4 regions of the Modestobacter sp. L9-4 genome follow, and region 3 is predicted to be linked to each of the others. Evidence: predicted binding sites of a transcription regulator. Region 3 holds the regulator's gene; each other region holds the start of a gene.
The links. The regulator LexA, encoded in region 3, represses DNA repair genes until DNA is damaged. The targets are predictions, from matches to a motif close to TCGAACANNTGTTCGA.
Positions count from the first base shown of each region.

Region 1 (4,554 bases), 190 kb from region 3:
AGCGGGCGGTGCGGCTCGGGGTGCGCACCATCGAGCACGGCAACCTGATCGAGGCTGCCGACGCCGAGCTGATGGCCGCCGCGGGCACGTTCCTGGTGCCGACGCTGAGCGCCTACGCGGTGCTCGCCGAGCGCGGGCGCGAGTTCGGGCTGCCGGAGCAGAGCATGGTGAAGCTGGCCGCCGTCGCCGACCGGGGCGCCGAGGCGGTGCGCACCGCGGCCGCCGCCGGGGTGCGGATCGCGCTGGGCACCGACCTGCTGGGCCCGATGGCGGCCGAGCAGAACCGCGAGTTCACCCTGCGGGCGGCGGTGCAGTCCTCGTGGGACGTGCTGGAGAGCGCGACGCTGGTCGGCGCCGAGCTGCTCGGTGAGCCAGGTCGGCTGGGCGTGCTTGCCCCGGGCGCGGCCGCCGACGTCCTGCTCTGCCGCACCGACCCGTCGGTCGACGTCCGCGTCCTGTCGAAGCCGGAGGAGACGCTGGCGCTGGTCGTCAGCCGCGGCCAGGTTGTGGCCGGGTAGCTGCCAGGCGGGCTCACGCGGGCGCCGACCGAGACGCCGAGCGGCAGCCGAAGGCGGGCCGAGGCGTCCCAGCGGACGTCCAGCGACCTCGCCGCCGACGTCGAGGCGGCACCCAGCGTGCGCGAGTAGTCCTGTCCTCAGCGCCCGGACACGTCAGCCCGGGCGCACTGGAGAGGAGATCCCGATGTTGGGTCTGATCGCGTTGCTGCTCGTCGCCTGGGTGGTGCTGATGGTGGTGGGGGCGGTCGTCCACGGCCTGTTCTGGCTGCTCGTGGTCGGCGCCGTCCTCTTCGTGGCGACGTCCGCCTTCGGCTGGGTCCGCCGCACCGCCGCGCACCACTGACCGCGCGCCGGTGGCTGCGCCGTCCTGCACGAGGACGCGCAGCCCCCGGCTCGGGCCGTCGCCGCGCGGTGGAGTGACGATCCCGTACCGGTTCCCCTGCGTGCCACCTCCCGAGGAGGGTGCCGCTCTGCCAGGCTCGCCCGCACCCGAGCCGAGGAGCACCCGTGGCACAGCTGACCGTCCCCCCTCGCGCCCAGGCCGCAGCCGGGCCCGTGTCCGCGGCCGCCGGCGGCCTGGTCACCGGCGCGTTCGCAGCCTGGGCCTACTACGGGGATGCGTTCCGTCCGCTGGCGCACACCTTCGGGATGTGGATCGCACTGCTGGCACTGCTGAGCGCGCGGCGGCCGGTGCGGGAGGCGGTACTGCGGTCGGTCCTGGCCCTGGCGGCCGCGGTGGTGGCCTTCTACGTCGGCAAGGACGTGATGTACGGGGTCGAGTACCCCGGCATGCCGTACTCGGCGGACCTCGATCAGCTGGTCCAGTGGCTGGTCCTGGCGGTCGTGGCCGGGTCACTGCTCGGCTGGGCGTTCTGCCGGATCGGCCGTCCCGGTCACGCCGGCGCCGCTTCGGCCGCAGCTGCGCTCGGCCTCCTCGCCGCCGACGCCTACCGCCGCAGCACCAACTACGCGGAGGACGCCACCGTCGTGGTCGGCTTCGCTGCGCTGGCCGCGGTCGTGGTGCTGGCGGTCGCCGTCCGCTCCCCACGGCAGCTCGCCGAGATCGCACTGTGGACCCTGCCCGCAGCCGCCGCCGGTTGGCTGCTCGTCTCCGCCCCCGATCTCCTTGAGCAACTCCTCCTCCCCGGCTCGCTCTGACCCGGCCGGACGCCACTCCCCCCGCCGACTGCGGGCTCCGCGGGACGCCGGGACATCGGGCGACGCAACGACCGGGTGACACATCGGCCAGTCGGCACGTCCACATGACGGCACAGCCACATGACGGCACAGCCACATGACGGCACAGCGGCACGACGACAGAGCCGCACGACGACACGGCGACGTCGGCCACGACGAAGCCGCGCGGGCACGCCGGCGCACAGCTGTCGGCAAGCGAGCCGTCAGGTGAGGAGCGGGCCGATCAGGATCTCGGTGCCGTCAGGTCGCCAGGTCCGCCACCGGTGACCGGGCGGCGCCCCGTCGTCACGCTGGACGCGGAACCCGTGGTGGACCTTGGTGTGGTGCCGTTCACAGAGCAGCGCCGAGTTGTCCAGTGACGTCTCGCCGTCGTTGATCCACTCCACCAGGTGGTGGACGTCGCACCAGTGCGTCGGTGCACCACACCCGGCGAACACGCAGTGCCCGTCGCGGTTCTCCACCGCCCGGCGCAGGTGCGGCGGCACCACCCGGTGCGTCCGACCCACGTCCAGTGGGAGCCCGTCGGGGCCGAGCACGATCCGGGTGACCGTCGAGTCGCACGCCACCCCGCGCGCTCGGGCCGCCGACAAGGTCGAGCCGAAGCCGGTGCGGGCCGCCTCCGGGCCGGTGGCCGGGTCGACGAGGTCCTCCACATCGATCGTGACGACGACGTGCGGCTTGACCGTGCGCAGCACCGGGAGGTTGCCGGAGGCGAGCTGGTTCTCGGCCAGCTGCACGAGCGCGTCGGCGTTCTGCTGGCTCCGCGTCCGGTCATCGCCCTTCGGGCGGTCGGCCTGCGCGATCGACTCCACCGCCGTGGCGACCTTCTCCCCCGCCACCGGGTCGAGGTGGCCGCCGAAGTCCCAGCCGTGCTCGCCCCTGGACATCCAGAACCGGCGGCCCTCGGTCGGGTCGGGCTCCGGCCCGTCCGGGTCGACCCCGGCGACGTAGGAGGCCACGAACTCGGCCAGCTTCTCGTGCGTCTGCGTGGCCGCCACCAGGGCCATCGCGCCGTCGACCTCGGCCATGTCATGGCCCTGCTCCACCGCAGCCGCCAGTCGCGCTGGGGTCAGCTTGCGGCCGATCTCCACCACCTTCGCTGCGGTCACCGACCCCTCCGAGGCCGCAGCAGCCACCGCCGGCATCCGCTCGCCCACCCGGCCGGCCCGCACGAAGCGCTCCGCATCGCCCTTGGACAGCAGCCCGTGGCCGATGAGCCAGGACTGCATCGACCTCAGGCCGTCGCGCTCCGGCGCCTGGGTCAGCTCGCACTCACGCACCGTGCGGGCGATCTCCGCGGACAGCTGGTTGTGCGCCTGCAGCAGAGGGGCCAGTCGATCCAGCAGGGGCCCGCCGAACGACGACGTCAGGTCCTCGGCACCCAGGGCCTCCAGAGCCGACCGCAACTCGCTCACGACCACCCCCGTCCGCCGTTCGAACACGTGTACGAATGGTACGGCAGATCGGGATGTCACTCAAGACGAAACCGCAGCTCAGCGGCTTGTCCACAGATCTGGGCCGTGTCTTGACAGCAGACCGTCGACCGACTTCTCGCGACCCGGCAGCACGCAGCGGCGGCCACCGCGTCGGGCGCCCAGCGACGTCCGGACTCGCACCCAGCCCGCCGACGCACCGGCTCGTCAGCCCGGCCTGCCGACCGCCCACGGGCTCCCGGAAGGGCCCGGCACAATCGCCCACGTGACGACCGACCCGGTGATCTGCTCGGCGAAGGGCTGCCGGGAACCGGCGTCCTACCGGCTGATCTGGAACAACCCGAAGATCCACACACCCGACCGCGAGAAGGTCTGGGCGGCCTGCCCCGCGCACCGCGACTCCCTCTCCGACCACCTGTCGATCCGCGGCTTCCTCCGCCGCGTCGACCCGCTGGAGCAGCCCGAGTAGGTTCCCCCGTGCACACGGGAGCCCGGGCGCGGGCTGAGAAGAGCGGACGAACCCCGCCGACCGTCCACACCTGATCCGGTCCATGCCGGCGGAGGGAGCTGCCCGATGCTCGCGGCGCACTTTCACGGAGCCCACCAGCCACTCGCCCTGGACGACGTCCCGGTGCCCGAGCCCGCCGCCGACGAGGTGCGCGTCCGGGTGCACGCCGCCGGCGTCTGCGGCACCGAGCTGCACTTCACCGACGGGCTCTACGCGCCGTCCCGGACGCCGATGACGCTGGGCCACGAGGCCGCCGGCGTGGTCGACGCGGTCGGCGCCGACGTCACCGGCTGGGCACCCGGCGACCGGGTCGCCGTCTACTACTACCTGTTCTGCGGCAGCTGCCGCTGGTGCCTGCGCGGCCGGCAGAACCTGTGCCTCGCCCCGCGCGGCGTCCTCGCCTTCGCCGCCGACGGCGCCTTCGCTGAGCAGCTCGTCGTCCCGGCGCACTGCCTGGTGCGGCTGCCCGACGAGGTGTCCTTCGACGCGGCCGCACCGCTGTGCTGCGCCGGGACGACGGCGGTGCACGCGCTCACCGAGGCCGCGGTCGAACCCGGCGAGGTCGTCGTGGTGCTCGGCAGCGGCGGCGTCGGGCTGGCCGTCGTCCAGGACGCACGCCGGCGCGGGGCCACGGTGATCGCGGTCAGCCGGGACGCCGCCCGCCGCGAGGCCGCGCTGCGCTCCGGCGCCACCGCCGCGGTCTCCCCCGCCGACGCCGCCGAGGCGGTGACCCGGCTGTCAGGCGGGCAGGGCGCCGACGTCGTCGTCGAGCTGGCCGGCGTGACCGCGACGCTGGAGCTGGCCACCGGCGTGCTCGGCCGCCGCGGGCGGCTCGTGCTGGTCGGCTACAGCGCAGACTCCCTCACCGTCAGCCCGCTGGGCATGGTGGTCGCCGAGC
Region 1 covers NZ_CP077800.1:775,678-780,231, forward strand. Annotated here, with positions in the region: gene KUM42_RS03660 (amidohydrolase family protein) at 1-518, shown strand, start outside; gene KUM42_RS03665 (hypothetical protein) at 703-861, shown strand; gene KUM42_RS03670 (DUF6518 family protein) at 1,026-1,676, shown strand; gene KUM42_RS03675 (HNH endonuclease signature motif containing protein) at 1,919-3,130, opposite strand; gene KUM42_RS03680 (hypothetical protein) at 3,414-3,617, shown strand; TPP riboswitch at 3,622-3,732, shown strand; gene KUM42_RS03685 (alcohol dehydrogenase catalytic domain-containing protein) at 3,723-4,554, shown strand, end outside.
Region 1: KUM42_RS03675 (HNH endonuclease signature motif containing protein) is a predicted target of LexA. The motif match lies at 3,150-3,165, and genes of this name have one in related genera.

Region 2 (4,554 bases), 1.8 Mb from region 3:
TACTTCGTCTACCTGTCGCTGCGCGGCAGCAACAACGCGAACACGGCCATCCCCGCAGTGGTCAGCTACGTCGGCTATCTGTTCTCCCAGCTGGTCGTGCTCTCCCTCAGCCGCGCCCGCGAGCTGGGTGCCGACCACTACAGCTGCTCGGTCACCGGGGACGGCGACGCGCTCTGCTCGGCGCTGGTCGCCATCGGCTACGGCATGGGCCAGGTCGACGCCCAGCGCGCGTCCGCCGCGCACGAGGCCAAGGAGGGCAAGGACAAGGAGCGGCAGAAGGTCCTGGCCAAGGAGGACCGTCGGCACCAGCGGATGCGGTCGGTCGGCGTCCTCGGCATCGCCGACCAGGCACAGGGCGCCACCGTCCTGGCCGCCCGCGAGCGTGGGCTGGACCCGCGCGAGGTGATCGGCGCGCTGCGCTGGGACACCTGCAACCCGTGGGCGCGCTGGACCCAGCTGTTCAGCACCCACCCGCTGATCGTGCGACGCATCGCCGCCCTGGAGGACAGCGGCCTGCCCGGCGCCCCGACGCGGTGGAGCGCCCACGAGGTCGCGCAGTCCTGCGTCGGCCCGGAGGTCACCCGCGCGCGGCGCCGCTTCTTCCTCGAGCTGCCGGTGCGGTACCTGCCGCTGATCGCGCTGCTCGTCGGTGCTGTCGGCTGGGGATCGCACCACTGGCTGCTGCTCGCGCAGGCCGCCACCGTCGGCGGGGTCGCGCTGTTCGTGCGCACTGCCTTCAGCCGCCCGCTCGCACCCAGCCGGCCGGTCGCCCGGGTCACCGAGCTGCTCACCCGGCTCGACGCCAGCCCGGTCACCGGCCTGCCCGTCGAGGTGCGCGGGCGGGTCATCGGCCGCGGGACCCCCGGCTACGTGCTGAGCCCCGACCTCGTCGTCCAGGACGAGTCCGGCTTCGTGCCGGTGCTCTACCTGCAGCCCTGGCCCTTCGCCCGCAGCCTCTTCGGCCTGCTGCGGGTGCCGGAGCTGCTGGACACCGACGTCGTCGTCCGCGGCTGGTACCGGCGCAGCCCGGCGCCGGTGCTCGAGCTGCGGGAGATGGTGCCGGCCGTGGGGGAGCGCGTGCGCGGGTTCCAGTGGGTCGTCGCCTACGCCGCCTCGGTGCTGATCGCGGCTGTCGGCGGCGCGGCCTGGCTCGTCATGGCACTCGCCGCCTGACCGGGCCGGTCGTCCGCGTACGGAGGACCGGCCCGTGCACTGCGTGAGGCCGGCGCGTGAGCTCGTCACCGGTGCCGTCCGCGCCGCTGTCAAGGGTGCGGCCGGATCTGTGGACAGGCGCCTGAGCTGGTCTTTCGGGTTGTAGGCGACTGCTCGCGGCGGTAGGATTCGAACAAGTGTTCGAATGCGTCGGGAGGTGTCCGTGAGCGAGATCCGGTCGGCCGTCGACGCGCTCGCGGCCGAGGACCTGCACGGGCTGACGAACGGGCAGACGTTGGAGCGGACGGCGGCGCTGGTGCAGCTGGCCAACCGGGTGGCGGCGGAGCTGACCCGCACGGTGCGGCACGGGGAGCTGACCCAGGCCGCCGAGCACGACGGGCTGAAGAGCATGCGGTCGTGGCTGATCGGGCATGCGCGGCTCGCCCCGAACGATGCGTCGAAGCTCGTGCGGTCCGGCCGTGTGCTGGAGCACTTCCCGGCGGTGGCCACCGGCTTCGCTGACGGGGAGGTCACCGCCGCGCAGGTCGACCTGGTGGCCGACGCCGTGCGTCCGGCCGACGTTGCCCGCGCCCAGGAGCAGGACGTCGACCTCGGCGCCTTCGACCGGGACTGGGCGACCATCGCGGCGGGCGCATCGCACGACGTGCTCAAGGTGGCGGTGCAGCGCTTCGCGGACGCCCTGGATCCCGACGGGCCGGAGCCGGACCCGACCGAGGGGCGGCGGCTGTCGATCGCGAAGCACGCCGACGGCAGCGTCACCGGGCGCTTCGAGCTGGATGCCGTCGGGGGAGAGAAGGTGGAAGCGGCGATCGAGTCGATCGTGCAGGCGAACCGGCCGAAGGGTGATGAGCGCACACGCGCGCAGCAGAACGCCGATGCGCTGGTGCAGCTGTGCGACAACCAGCTCGCCAGTGGTCATCTCCCGACGTTGCGCACGGTGAAGCCGCACGTGATCGTGACCGTCGACGTCGAGGACCTGGTGGACCCCGCGACCGGACCAGACGCCGCGCGCACCGGGTTCGGCGCCACGCTGTCGGCGGCTCGGGCGCGGTGGGTGGCGTGCGACTCGACGGTCACCCGGCTGGTGCTGGGCCCCGACGGGCTCCCGCTGGACGTGGGCCGGACGCACCGGGTGGTGCCGCCGCACCTGCGCAAGGCGGTGGAGCAGCGGGACGGACATTGCGTCTTCGCCGGCTGCGGAGCGCCGACGCACTGGTGCGACGTCCACCACCTCGTCGAGTGGGTCAACGACGGCGAGACGTCACTCGACAACTCGGCCTTGCTCTGCGAACGGCACCACACGAAGGTCCATCACGGGTTCCGGGTGGCACGTGACGACGGGGCACCACCCGGTCACCGGTGGCGCACCTGGCGACCTGACGGCACCGAGATCCTCATCGGCCCCCTGCTGCCCTGACCCTGCGGGCAGCCCTTCCGGTCGTGACGGTTCCGCATGGGCCTGCGGCTGCCGATGGTCCTGGCATGCGCAGGACCCTCCTCATGACCATCGCGGCGACCGCCGCGCTCACCACTGCCTGCTCCGGCGGGGCCGACGAGACCGCCGCCGCCCCGGCCACGGTCACCCAGACGGTCGTGGCGCCCGCTCCCGCCCCGGCACCCGCGCCGGCACCCGCGCCGGCCCCCGCCCCGGCCCCGGCCGCCGCCGCGGCCGCGGCCGTGCTCACCCCGGCGCCGGCGCCCGCTGCGGCGGCCAGCCCGGCAGCTGCCGTCGTCGACTTCACGATGCCGGACCTGGTGGGCACGAACCTGCAGATCGCCCAGAACACCGTCCAGGAGAACGGCGTCTTCTGGTCGGTGTCCCACGACCTGCTGGGCATCCGCAAGCAGGTGATGGACGGCAACTGGCAGGTCTGCGATCAGAACATCCCGGCCGGCCAGCGCATCACCGGCCAGGCCGAGGGCGCCATCGACTTCGGCGTCGTCAAGCTCGAGGAGACCTGCCCCTGACGGTCCGTCACGGTGCAGGTCCCAGCCCGGTCGGCGCGGAGGTCGGTCGCGCACAACCGGTCGTGGCACCATGAGTGCTCCAGCCACCCGACCGCGTCACCGATCAGGTCCGGGCGGCTCGTGTCACCGCTGGGCTGGACCTCCTGTCGAACAAGCGGCAGGAACAGGTGAGGACTCCCGATGGAGCACGCACAGCACGACGTCGTCACCGACTCCGAGCCCCTGCTCGACGGGCAGGCGCAGGCGCGGTACACCCTCATCAGTGCCCCCGGCTGGCCGGAACCGCAGGCGCTCGACGCCGCGGACGACGACGTCGCCGTCCAGCTCGGCCGGCGGCTCGCCCGGGTGCGGGACGAGGCGTCCCGGCGTCCGGACTGGCCGACCAGTCACCGGGTGGAGCGGTGCGTCGGCCCCGCCCGGCTGGTCCTCAGCGCGTGGGTGTCCCGCCGCTGACCGTGCGCCCGACGCGGGGACGGGACGACGGCCCGGCCCCGCGTCGGAGGCGTCACCAGCCGACGGCGCCGTGCCGGTCGGTGAAGGTGCCGGTCGGACCGTCGGCGCTGATGGTCGCCATCGCCACGATCGCGTCGGTGCCCTCGGTGACGGTCTGCGGGCCAGAGTGGCCGTTGAAGTCCGTCGCCGTGTAGCCGGGGTCGACGGTGTTGACCCGCAGCTCCGGCAGGAACTGGGCGTAGACCGAGGTGATCATGTTGACCGCCGCCTTGCTCGCCGAGTAGCCGACCGTGGGCAGCGAGTGCTCGATCCGGGACTCGTCACTGCGCACCGTGAACGAGCCCAGTCCGCTGGTCACGTTGACGATGACCGGCGCCGCGGACTCGCGCAGCAGCGGCAGGAACGCGTGCGTCGTCCGGACGACGCCGACGGTGTTGGTGTCCAGGACGGACAGCACCGACGGGCCGTCGAACTCCTCGACCCCGATGAACGGGCCGGAGATGCCGGCGTTGTTGACCAGCACGTCGAGCCCGCCGAAGCGCTCGCGCACCGTCGTGGCCGCCGCGGCCACCGACGCGTCGGAGGTCACGTCGATCTCCACCCACTCCACGCCGAGCTCCTCGGCCGCCTGCTGCCCGCGCTGGGCGTCGCGCGCCCCGATGACCACGCGGTGCCCGTGCTCCTTCAGTCGCCGGGCCGTCTCGAAGCCCAGGCTCTTGTTGCCGCCAGTGATCAGTGTCGTCGTCATGCCCAGAACGGTGCGCCCGTCCGGGGAGAGCCGGGTAGGCGCGTTCGACCGTATGACTGGCAGTACCACCCAGCCCGCCCGCGAGGGACGACGATGGGCGCATGGCCGACCGTGGGGACTTCGCATCGCTGCTGCGCGCATGGCGGGAGCGGCTGCAGCCGGCCGCGGTGGGCTTCCCCGCGGGCAACCGGCGCACCAGCGGGCTGCGCCGC
Region 2 covers NZ_CP077800.1:3,370,375-3,374,928, forward strand. Annotated here, with positions in the region: gene KUM42_RS15920 (M48 family metalloprotease) at 1-1,173, shown strand, start outside; gene KUM42_RS15925 (HNH endonuclease signature motif containing protein) at 1,376-2,590, shown strand; gene KUM42_RS15930 (hypothetical protein) at 2,656-3,141, shown strand; gene KUM42_RS15935 (hypothetical protein) at 3,322-3,594, shown strand; gene KUM42_RS15940 (SDR family NAD(P)-dependent oxidoreductase) at 3,647-4,342, opposite strand; gene KUM42_RS15945 (helix-turn-helix transcriptional regulator) at 4,444-4,554, shown strand, end outside.
Region 2: KUM42_RS15925 (HNH endonuclease signature motif containing protein) is a predicted target of LexA. The motif match lies at 1,342-1,357, and genes of this name have one in related genera.

Region 3 (4,554 bases):
CGGGGCCGGTACGGTGACGCGGTGGCCAGCAGCGGAGCGTCGCGACCGCTGACCCGGCCCGAGGACGCCGCCGCGCCGGTGACCGGCACCGGCCGCCCGCCGTGGTGGCTGCTCGCCGTCGCCGCCGTCGTCCTGGTGGCCGTGACGGTCGACCTGCTGACCGGTGGGGTGCTGGAGGCGCTGGACCTGCGGGTGTCCGGCGTCGTCGACGGCTGGGACCTGCGCCACTCCGCCCTCTACTGGCCGGTGTGGGTGTTCACCCAGGCCGGTGGCCGCGGCACCGTCCTCATCGTGCTGGCCGGGCTCGTCGCCTGGACCGCCGTCCGGCGGCGCACGTACGTACCGGCGCTGCGGATCCTGGCCGCGCTGGTGCTGCTCACCGCCGTCGTCTACGCGTTCAAGTGGGGCACCGGCCGCACCGCCCCGGAGTACCCCGGCTCGTACTTCCACCGCGGGGGCGGCAGCTACCCGTCGGGTCACGTCACCAACGCGGTCCTCATGTGGGGCGTGGCGCGCTGGCAGGCCGTGGAGTTCGGGCTGCCGGCGTGGGTGCAGCGGGCCGCCCGGCTGCTCGCCGTCGCGGGACCCTTCGTCAGCGGCATCGCGATGGTCGCGCTCAACTTCCACTGGGTCAGCGACGTGCTGGCCGGGCTGGCCGTCGGCGTGCTGCTGTTGGGCGTGGTTCATGCGCTCGACACGCTGCCGGTGTCACGCTGGGCCCGTGCTCGAGCGGGCCGACAGCCGTCGTGACCGCGCCCGCCGCCGCACCCGGGTGGCCGGCGCGGCGCTGACCGCACCCCTGGGCCTGCTGGTCGTGCTGCCGGTGTCCCCGGCCGTCGCGGCCGAGGCGTACGGCGCCCCCACCACGCGGTGCGAGATCACCGACCCGCGGCTGCCCGAGCTCTCCGGGCTGGTGGGCGTGGGCGACGGCATGCTGGCGATGAACGACGGTGGCGACCGGGTGGAGGTCTACGCGCTCGACGGCGCGTGCACGGTCGGCGAGGTGCGCACCGCCGACGTCGACCCCTACGACCCCGAGGACCTCGCCGTGGGCGCCGACGGCACGGTCTGGCTGGCCGACACCGGGGACAACGAGCAGAAGCGGGAGACCGTCGCGCTCATCGGGCTGCGCACCGACGGCAGCAGCACGCTGACCCGGCTGACCTACCCCGACGGTGCGCACGACGCCGAGGCCCTCCTGCTGGCCCCGGACGGGACGCCGTACCTGGTGACCAAGGAGGTGCTCGGCGCCAGCTCGGTCTACCGGCCCGACGCCCCCCTGGCCGACGGTGCGACGGTGCCGATGACCCGGGTGCTCGGCATGGGCTTCACCCTCACCGGCACGCCCGGGGGGCCGGTCGGACGGGCGGGCCAGCTGCTGGTCACCGGGGGAGCGGTCTCCGCCGACGGGCAGCGCATCGCCCTGCGCACCTACACCGACGCCTACGTGTGGCCGCTGACCGGTTCGGACGTCACCGGGGCGCTCAGCGGGTCGCCGGTGCGGGTGCCGCTGCCGGACTCCCCGCAGGGCGAGGCGATCGCGTTCGCCGGTGACGAGCGGAGCCTCCTGGTCAGCAGCGAGAGCCTGCCGGCGGCGGTGACCCTGGTGCCGGTCGCCGGCGACCTCGCGCCCGCGCCGCCCGCAGCCGGGGACGACGGTGCTGCCGCCGCGGCGCCAGCCGAGGCCGCCGACCCGTCCCGTCCGGTCGGTCCGGTCACGGCCGGGCTGATCGCCGCCGGCGTGGCGACGGGGCTCATCTGGATCGGCGGCCGGTTCCGCCGTCGCCAGGCCTGACGAAGGCCCCCTCGCCTGCGAGGGGGCCCTGGTGGTGCCGCTGTGGCCCACCGCTGCCCGAGGGGCAGCGGTGGGCCGACTGGTCAGACCCGGCGCAGCACGGTGACGACGCGGCCGAGCACCGTCGCGTCGTCGCCGGGGATGGGCTCGTACGCCGGGTTGTGCGGCATCAGCCAGACGTGGCCGTCGCGGCGCTTGTAGGTCTTCACCGTCGCCTCGCCGTCGATCATCGCGGCGACGATCTCGCCGTTCTCCGCGGTGGGCTGCTGACGGACGACGACCCAGTCGCCGTCGCAGATGGCCGCCTCGACCATCGAGTCACCGGCGACCTTGAGCATGAAGAGCGTGCCCTCGCCGACCAGCTCGCGGGGCAGCGGGAACACGTCCTCCACCGCCTGCTCGGCCAGCACCGGGCCACCGGCGGCGATCCGCCCGACGAGCGGGACGTACGTGGGCCGCGGGTTGCTCGTCTCGTCGGCAGCAGCAGCGGTGGCCTGCGTCTCGGCGGGCGACTCGGCCATGACGGTGGTCTCACCGGGCATCCGCACGTCCAGGGCGCGCGGCCGGTTCGGGTCGCGGCGCAGCCAGCCCTTCCGCTGCAGCACCGAGAGCTGGTGGGCCACCGAGGAGGCCGAGGACAGCCCGACGGCTTCGCCGATCTCGCGGACCGAGGGCGGGTAGCCGCGGCGGTCGATGGAGTCGCGGATGACCTCGAGCACCCGGCGCTGACGCTGGGTCAGGCCGTCGCCGGCCTCCCCGCGGTCGGGGAACTCGCGGACCGCGGCCACCGCCCCGGTCCCGGTGGTGGCGTCGGCGGCCTGGGCCGTCGCGCGGGTGCGTCGCGAGGGGCTCGTGCCGCCTGCCGTGGGGCCGTCGGCCGCCATGTGTCCTCCTCGTCCGGCTGCCGGGGCAGCGGTACCCAGTGGCCCACCCGGCGCCTGGGGCCGGGAGAGCTGTCCGGTCAGCGATCTCGGTGTCACGGTAGCGGGTTACACCGGTGTTGTTCAAACACCTGTTCGAAGATGTCGCGCGTCAGGGGTGGGACTTGTCGGAGGGATGCGGTAGACATCGCACAGACGTTCGATTCGAACAGGCGTTCGAGGCGACCACCTCCCGGTGGCCGGCCTCGGGGGGACCGCCCGCTCGCGCCGGACGCCCGACGACGTCCCACCGCCAGACCTCCAGGAGCACCCCGATGGTCAGCCCGCAGCAGCTCGACGCCCCCGTCCCCGTGTCCGCCGCCTCCGTGTCCTCCGCCCCCGGGGCACCCGTACCGGCGCCCACGCCGCCGTCGCCGTGGCGGCCCGTGGCCGCAGCCCGCCGGGTCGCCGCCCGTGTCCCGGCGGCGACCGGCCGTGGGCCGCAGCCGGCCGCGCCCGCCACCGCCCGGCGCGACGCGGCCCGCCCGGGGGCCCGCCCGGCGCGGCTCGACGGGCTCCCGGCCGGGCGGGCCGTCCGTGGCGGTTGCGCCACCGAGCCCCGCCCCGCGGCGGGACGGGAGCGGTCGGGGGTCCGCCGGCCGCCGCCGCCGCTGCGGCTCACCGCGCGCGGTCAGCGGGTGGTCGCCGGGCTGTCGATCGCGATCGGGCTGTCCCTCGCCGCGGCCACGGTCGTGCACGTCGAGATGAACCGGGAGAGCGGCCTGCAGCTGGCCGGTTCCGACACGTTCGTCGTCCGGTCGGGGGACTCCCTGTGGTCCATCGCCCGCGCCGTCGCGCCCGAGGAGGACCCGCGCGCGGTGATCGACGCGATCGTCGCCCTCAACGGCCTCGACAGCGTCGACCTCCTGCCCGGCGCCGAGCTCCAGCTGCCCTGACCGGCGCTGCGCCCGGCGTGTCCGGGGAAAGTGCCTGGTACGGGCGGGGCGGGTGCGTCTCAGGAAGACGCGCCGGGGCCCAGGGGTTGTACCTGTAGTGGTGCGGGGCTAACCTCACCCCAACATCTTGTGTGACAGAGATGTAGTTCCTCTCCACAGGCGCGTCCCCAGGTCAGCCCCAGGACATCCACCGGATGTCCCCCGGCCGGTCCACAGGGCGCGTCACCACGGTCGCTCCGGCGGCCCGCCGATCGAGGAGGTGCCCCGGTGCGCTGCCCCTTCTGCCACAGCCCCGACAGCCGGGTCGTCGACTCGCGGGAGACCGACGAGGGCGCCAGCACGCGCCGCCGCCGGTCCTGCCCGGTGTGCGGGCGGCGCTTCACCACGGTGGAGGAGCCGGTGCTCGCCGTCGTCAAGCGCAGCGGCGTCAGCGAGCCCTTCGACCGCAACAAGGTCATCGCCGGTGTGCGCCGGGCCTGCCAGGGGCGCCCGGTCGACGAGGGCCAGCTGGCCGTCCTGGCCGCCAAGGTCGAGGACGCCGTGCGGGCCACCGGTTCCGCCGAGGTGCCCAGCAACGAGGTCGGCCTCGCCATCCTCGGCCCGCTCCGCTACCTCGACGAGGTCGCCTACCTCCGGTTCGCCAGCGTCTACCGGTCCTTCTCCTCGGCCGCGGACTTCGAGAAGGAGATCGCCGAGCTCAAGCGGCTCCGGCCCGACGTCGCCGACAACGGCCCGCCCGCCGGCCCCGACGGCGCAGCCGCCGGGGCGCCGACCGGCTGACCCGCCCGACCAGCTGCCCGACCTGCCCGACCACCCGGTCGCGGCGCTCCCGCCCCGCGGGACACCCACACCACCGGCTCCCGGCAACCGCCGGACCTGCAGCCATCCAGTTCAGCACGCCTCACCAGGGGAGCACGCTTTGACCGAGACAGCCGACCGCCTC
Region 3 covers NZ_CP077800.1:969,147-973,700, reverse strand. Annotated here, with positions in the region: gene KUM42_RS04500 (phosphatase PAP2 family protein) at 22-750, shown strand; gene KUM42_RS04495 (hypothetical protein) at 722-1,795, shown strand; gene lexA (transcriptional repressor LexA) at 1,879-2,679, opposite strand; gene KUM42_RS04485 (LysM peptidoglycan-binding domain-containing protein) at 2,991-3,611, shown strand; gene nrdR (transcriptional regulator NrdR) at 3,879-4,391, shown strand; gene KUM42_RS04475 (vitamin B12-dependent ribonucleotide reductase) at 4,531-4,554, shown strand, end outside.

Region 4 (4,554 bases), 130 kb from region 3:
GGAGCTGGTCCGCCGGCTGTGCGCCGAGCACCCCGGCGTCCGGATGTCGGTCGGGGTGGCCGAGCACCGGGTCGGCGACAGCGCCGCCCAGCTCATGCGCCGCGCCGACCAGGCGCTCTACGCCGCCAAGGACGCCGGACGTGGCCGATGCGAGCTAGACGGCGTCGACTCCGACTGGGACCTGGCCCGCGACCTGGCCGCGGCCGTGGCCGCCAGCAGGATCGCCGTGCACTTCCAGCCGATCGTGGACCTGGGCTCCGGCGACGTCGTCGGTGTCGAGGCGCTGGCCCGCTGGACCCACCCCGAGCTGGGTGCGGTGCCGCCGCTGGAGTTCATCACCGTCGCCGAGCAGCACGGCCTCATCGGCGCGCTCGGTGAGCACGTGCTGCGCGCGGCCTGCGCCCAGCTCACCGCCCTGCGTCGGCAGAGCGGCCGGCAGCTGCGGCTGGGCGTCAACGTGTCCGGGCTCGAGCTCTGCGACCCCCGCTACCCCGCACGCGTCGCCGCCGTCCTCGAGGAGACCGGCTGGCCGGCCGAGGAGCTGGTGCTCGAGGTGACCGAGAGCCTGCTGGAGGCCGACTCCGAGGTCGCCGTCGCCACCCTGCACGCCCTGCGCGCCCTGGGCATCCGGATCGCGCTGGACGACTTCGGCACCGGCTACTCGTCGTTCAGTCGGCTCGACACCCTGCCCGTCGACGTCCTCAAGGTCGATTCGTCCTTCACCGCCACCGTCACCAGCTCGGCGCGCCGTGGGCAGATGCTGCGCAGCATCGTCGGCCTCGCCGGAGCGCTCGGCCTCGACGTCGTCGCCGAGGGCATCGAGACCGCCGAGCAGGACGACCTGCTGCGCAGTGTGGGCTGCACCTTCGGCCAGGGCTGGCTGCACGGCCGTCCGGTGCCGCTGCCCCAGCTGGCCGCAGCGCTCGCCGCCCGGTCGCTCGGCCTGCAGCCGCTCGCCCCCCGGCCGCTCGCCGCCGCCGGCTGAGCGCCACGCAGTCCGCACGACGCAGACGATCGACCACGGGGGGAACGTGCAGCAGCAGGGAGGACGGGCGCCGGCCGGTCTGCGGACGTCGCCGAGCGGCCGCGTGCCGCAGTGGGTCCTGGACGAGGCGGACGGCCGGGCGCCGGCGGTCGAGCAGTGGCGGAGCTGGACACCGGCCCCACCGCCCCGGCAGCGGCGGCGACGGAACTGGACCGGCCTGGGCACCGCCGTCCTGGTCGTGGCGGTGGTGAGCCTCGGCGTCGTGGCCGACCACCACGGTCTCCTGCCCGGGGCGCGGCCGGCCGCCTCGGCCGACATGCCCACCCCGGGCGTCGACGCCGCCGACGACCCGCTCGGCACACCGCCCCTCGCGCCGGTGGGCGCTGGCGCGTACGACTTCCTGGCCGTGCAGGACGACGGCGTCACCCCGGTCGCCTACGACCCCTGCCGCCCGGTGCACTACGTCGTCCGCCCGGACAACGCGCCGTTCGGTGCCGACCAGCTCGTGCCGGACGCCGTCGCCCGCGTCTCAGCCGTCACCGGCCTGCAGTTCGTCTACGACGGGTCCACCGACGAGGCCCCGAGCCAGCCGCGGGACCTCTTCCAACCCGACCGGTACGGCGACCGCTGGGCTCCGCTGCTCATCACCTGGGACGAGGTGTCCGAGAACGCCGACCTCGCCGCGGACGTCGCCGGACTGGGCGGCAGCACGCCGGTGGGGCGCGCCGGCGGTCCGCTGGTCTACGTGACCGGGTCGGTGGCGCTGGACGCGGCGCAGTTCACCGACATCCTGGCCCAGCCCGGTGGCGCCGACGTCGCCCGCGCGATCGTGTTGCACGAGCTGGGTCACGCGGTCGGGCTCGGGCACGTCAGCGACCCGACCCAGCTGATGTACCCCGAGGCGTCGTCCGTGTTCGACTTCGCCGCCGGAGACCTCGAGGGACTCGCGCGTCTCGGCGCCGGGGCGTGCGAGCCCGGTCTCTAGCCGGCCGAGGCGCCCAGCGCCACCGCCGTCCGGACGAACCCGACGAACTCGTCGGGGCACTCCCACGCGGCGAAGTGCCCACCGGCGCTGCCGTGCTCGAACACACGCAGGTCGAACAGCCCCTCGGCCACCGAGCGCGGCGCCTGCACCAGGTCGTGCGGGAACTGGTTCACCACCGTCGGGACGTCGATCCGCCCGAGCGGCGGGGCCTGCCGGGCGTAGGGCGCGAACGACGTCCCGATCGCGCCGGTCACCCAGTACGCGGTGACCCAGGTGAGCAGCTCCTCGCGCGGGAACACCGACTCGACGTCGCCGCCGCAGTCGCTCCACGCGCGCAGCTTCTCCACGATCCAGGCCGCCAGTCCGGCGGGGGAGTCGCCGAGCGCGACCGCCAGCGTGTGCGGCCGGGTCGACTGCTCGTGCATGTACGCGCCCTCCGCCTCGCGCCACCGCTCGACCTGCCGGCGCAGGTCGCGCTCGTCGTCGGTCAGCGCCGCCGGTTCACCGGCCAGCACAGTGCCGGTCGGGACGTCGGTGAGGTGCAGAGCCGCCACCCGGTCGGGGTGCTGTGCGGCCAGCGCCGTGGCCACCCCGCGGCCGATGTCGCCACCGGAGACGACGTACCGCTCGTGCCCCAGCTCGGCCATCGCCTCGGCCATCGCCGCCATGTCGGCCGAGGAGAGATCGCGCTCGGGCAGGGATGCGGCGAACGGGTAGCCGGGCAGCGCCGGGACGACGACGTGCAGGTCGGTCAGCAGCGGCAGTACCCGCTCGTAGCGGAGCACCGAGTCCGGCCAGCCGTGCAGCAGGACGACGGCGGTCGCACCGGGGTCCGCCGCCCGCTGGTGCACCAGCCGCATGCGGGCGGTCGGCTCCCACGGCAGGGCGCGGATGCGCTCCTCGTGCGGACGCCAGTCGTAGTCGGTGGCCCAGTCGTTGAGGAGGTCGGCGAGGTAGCCGGGCTCGGTGCCGCGGTCCCAGCCGGCGGTGCCGGTCAGCTCGACGCGGCGCCAGCGCTGCAGGCGGTGACGGAGGTCGTCGAGCACAGCCTGGTCGACGGGCGGGGGAGCGGCGTCGGTCATGGCCGGAGCCTCGCACCTGCCGACGGACGATGCGTCTTGGACGGCGCTGTGTGCGGATGGCCGGCGCCCTGTCCGGCGTGCCGCCGGACATCGGATCAGGCCCTCTGAGCAGCACTTTTGTCTTGCTGGCCTGGTCGCCTGACGGTAGGATTCGAACAAGCGTTCGAACGGGTCGGGAGGTGTGATGGACGAGCTGCAGTCGGCGGTCGACGCCCTCGTCTCCGACGACCTCACGTCGGTGTTCGGGCCGCAGCTGCTCGAGCGCCTCACGCCGCTGCTGCGAGCGCACACCGCGCTCGTCGCCGCGATCACCCGCACCGTGCGGGAGTGCGAGAGGACCGGCGCTGCCGAGCACGACGGGCTGAAGACGATGCAGTCCTGGCTGCGCGGGCACGCCCGCTGGTCGAAGAGCAGTGCGGTCCAGCTGGTCGCGAACGGGCGTGCGCTCGAGCACCTGCCGGCCGTCGCGACCGGCTTCGCCACCGGCGCGATCACCGCCGACCAGGTCGCTGTCGCAGCCCAGGTCGCCACGCCCGCACGGCTGGCGCAGGCAGCGGAGCGGGGCGTCGACCTGGGCGGCTTCGACGAGGCGCTGGCCGAGGCGGCGATCAACTCACCGGCCCGGCTGTGGGAGGTGGTCGAGCTCGTCCTCGCCGCACTCGATCCCGACGGGCCGGAGCCCGACCCGACCGAGGGGCGTCGGCTGAGCATCGCGAAGCACGCTGACGGCAGCGTGTCCGGCCGGTTCGACCTCGACGCGGTGGGCGGGGAGAAGGTGCAGGCGGCGCTGGAGTCGATCGTGCAGGCGTCGCGGCCGAAGGGCGACGAGCGCACCCGCGCCCAGCAGAACGCCGACGCCTTCGTGCAGCTGTGCGACAACCAGCTGGCCAGTGGTGACCTGCCGTTCCTGCGCAGCGAGAAGCCGCACCTCGTCGTCACCATCGGCATCGACGATCTGCTCGACTCGAGCACCGGCGCGAACGCAGCCGAGACCGGCTTCGGCGCCACCATGTCCGCGGCGGCGGCCCGGTGGGCGGCGTGCGACGCCAAGGTCTCCCGGATGGTGCTGGACCCAGACGGGCTGCCGCTGGACGTCGGGCGCAGCAAGCGGCTGGTGCCCGCGCACATCCGCCGGGCGGTGGAACGCCGCGACCGGCACTGCGTCTTCACCGGCTGCTCGGCGCCCACGCACTGGTGCGACGTCCACCACCAGCTCGAGTGGCTGCGCGACCACGGCGACACCAGCCTGGAGAACTCCGCACTTCTCTGCGAACGCCACCACACCAAGGTCCATCACGGGTTCCGGGTCGAACGACCACCGGACGGCCGATGGCGCACCTACCGCCCCGACGGCTCGCAGATCCTCATCGGTCCTGCCCTGCAGGTCTGACGTCCTGCGCGCCCCGGGGCGACGAGCGGGACGATCGCGTCGGCATGCCCGGCTCCGGCCGGGCCGCGCGCGAGCGACGGGTGGGGCGGATGTGCCGGACGCGGGACGAATG
Region 4 covers NZ_CP077800.1:837,126-841,679, reverse strand. Annotated here, with positions in the region: gene KUM42_RS03950 (bifunctional diguanylate cyclase/phosphodiesterase) at 1-985, shown strand, start outside; gene KUM42_RS03945 (matrixin family metalloprotease) at 1,089-1,970, shown strand; gene KUM42_RS03940 (epoxide hydrolase family protein) at 1,967-3,052, opposite strand; gene KUM42_RS03935 (HNH endonuclease signature motif containing protein) at 3,237-4,442, shown strand.
Region 4: KUM42_RS03935 (HNH endonuclease signature motif containing protein) is a predicted target of LexA. The motif match lies at 3,204-3,219, and genes of this name have one in related genera.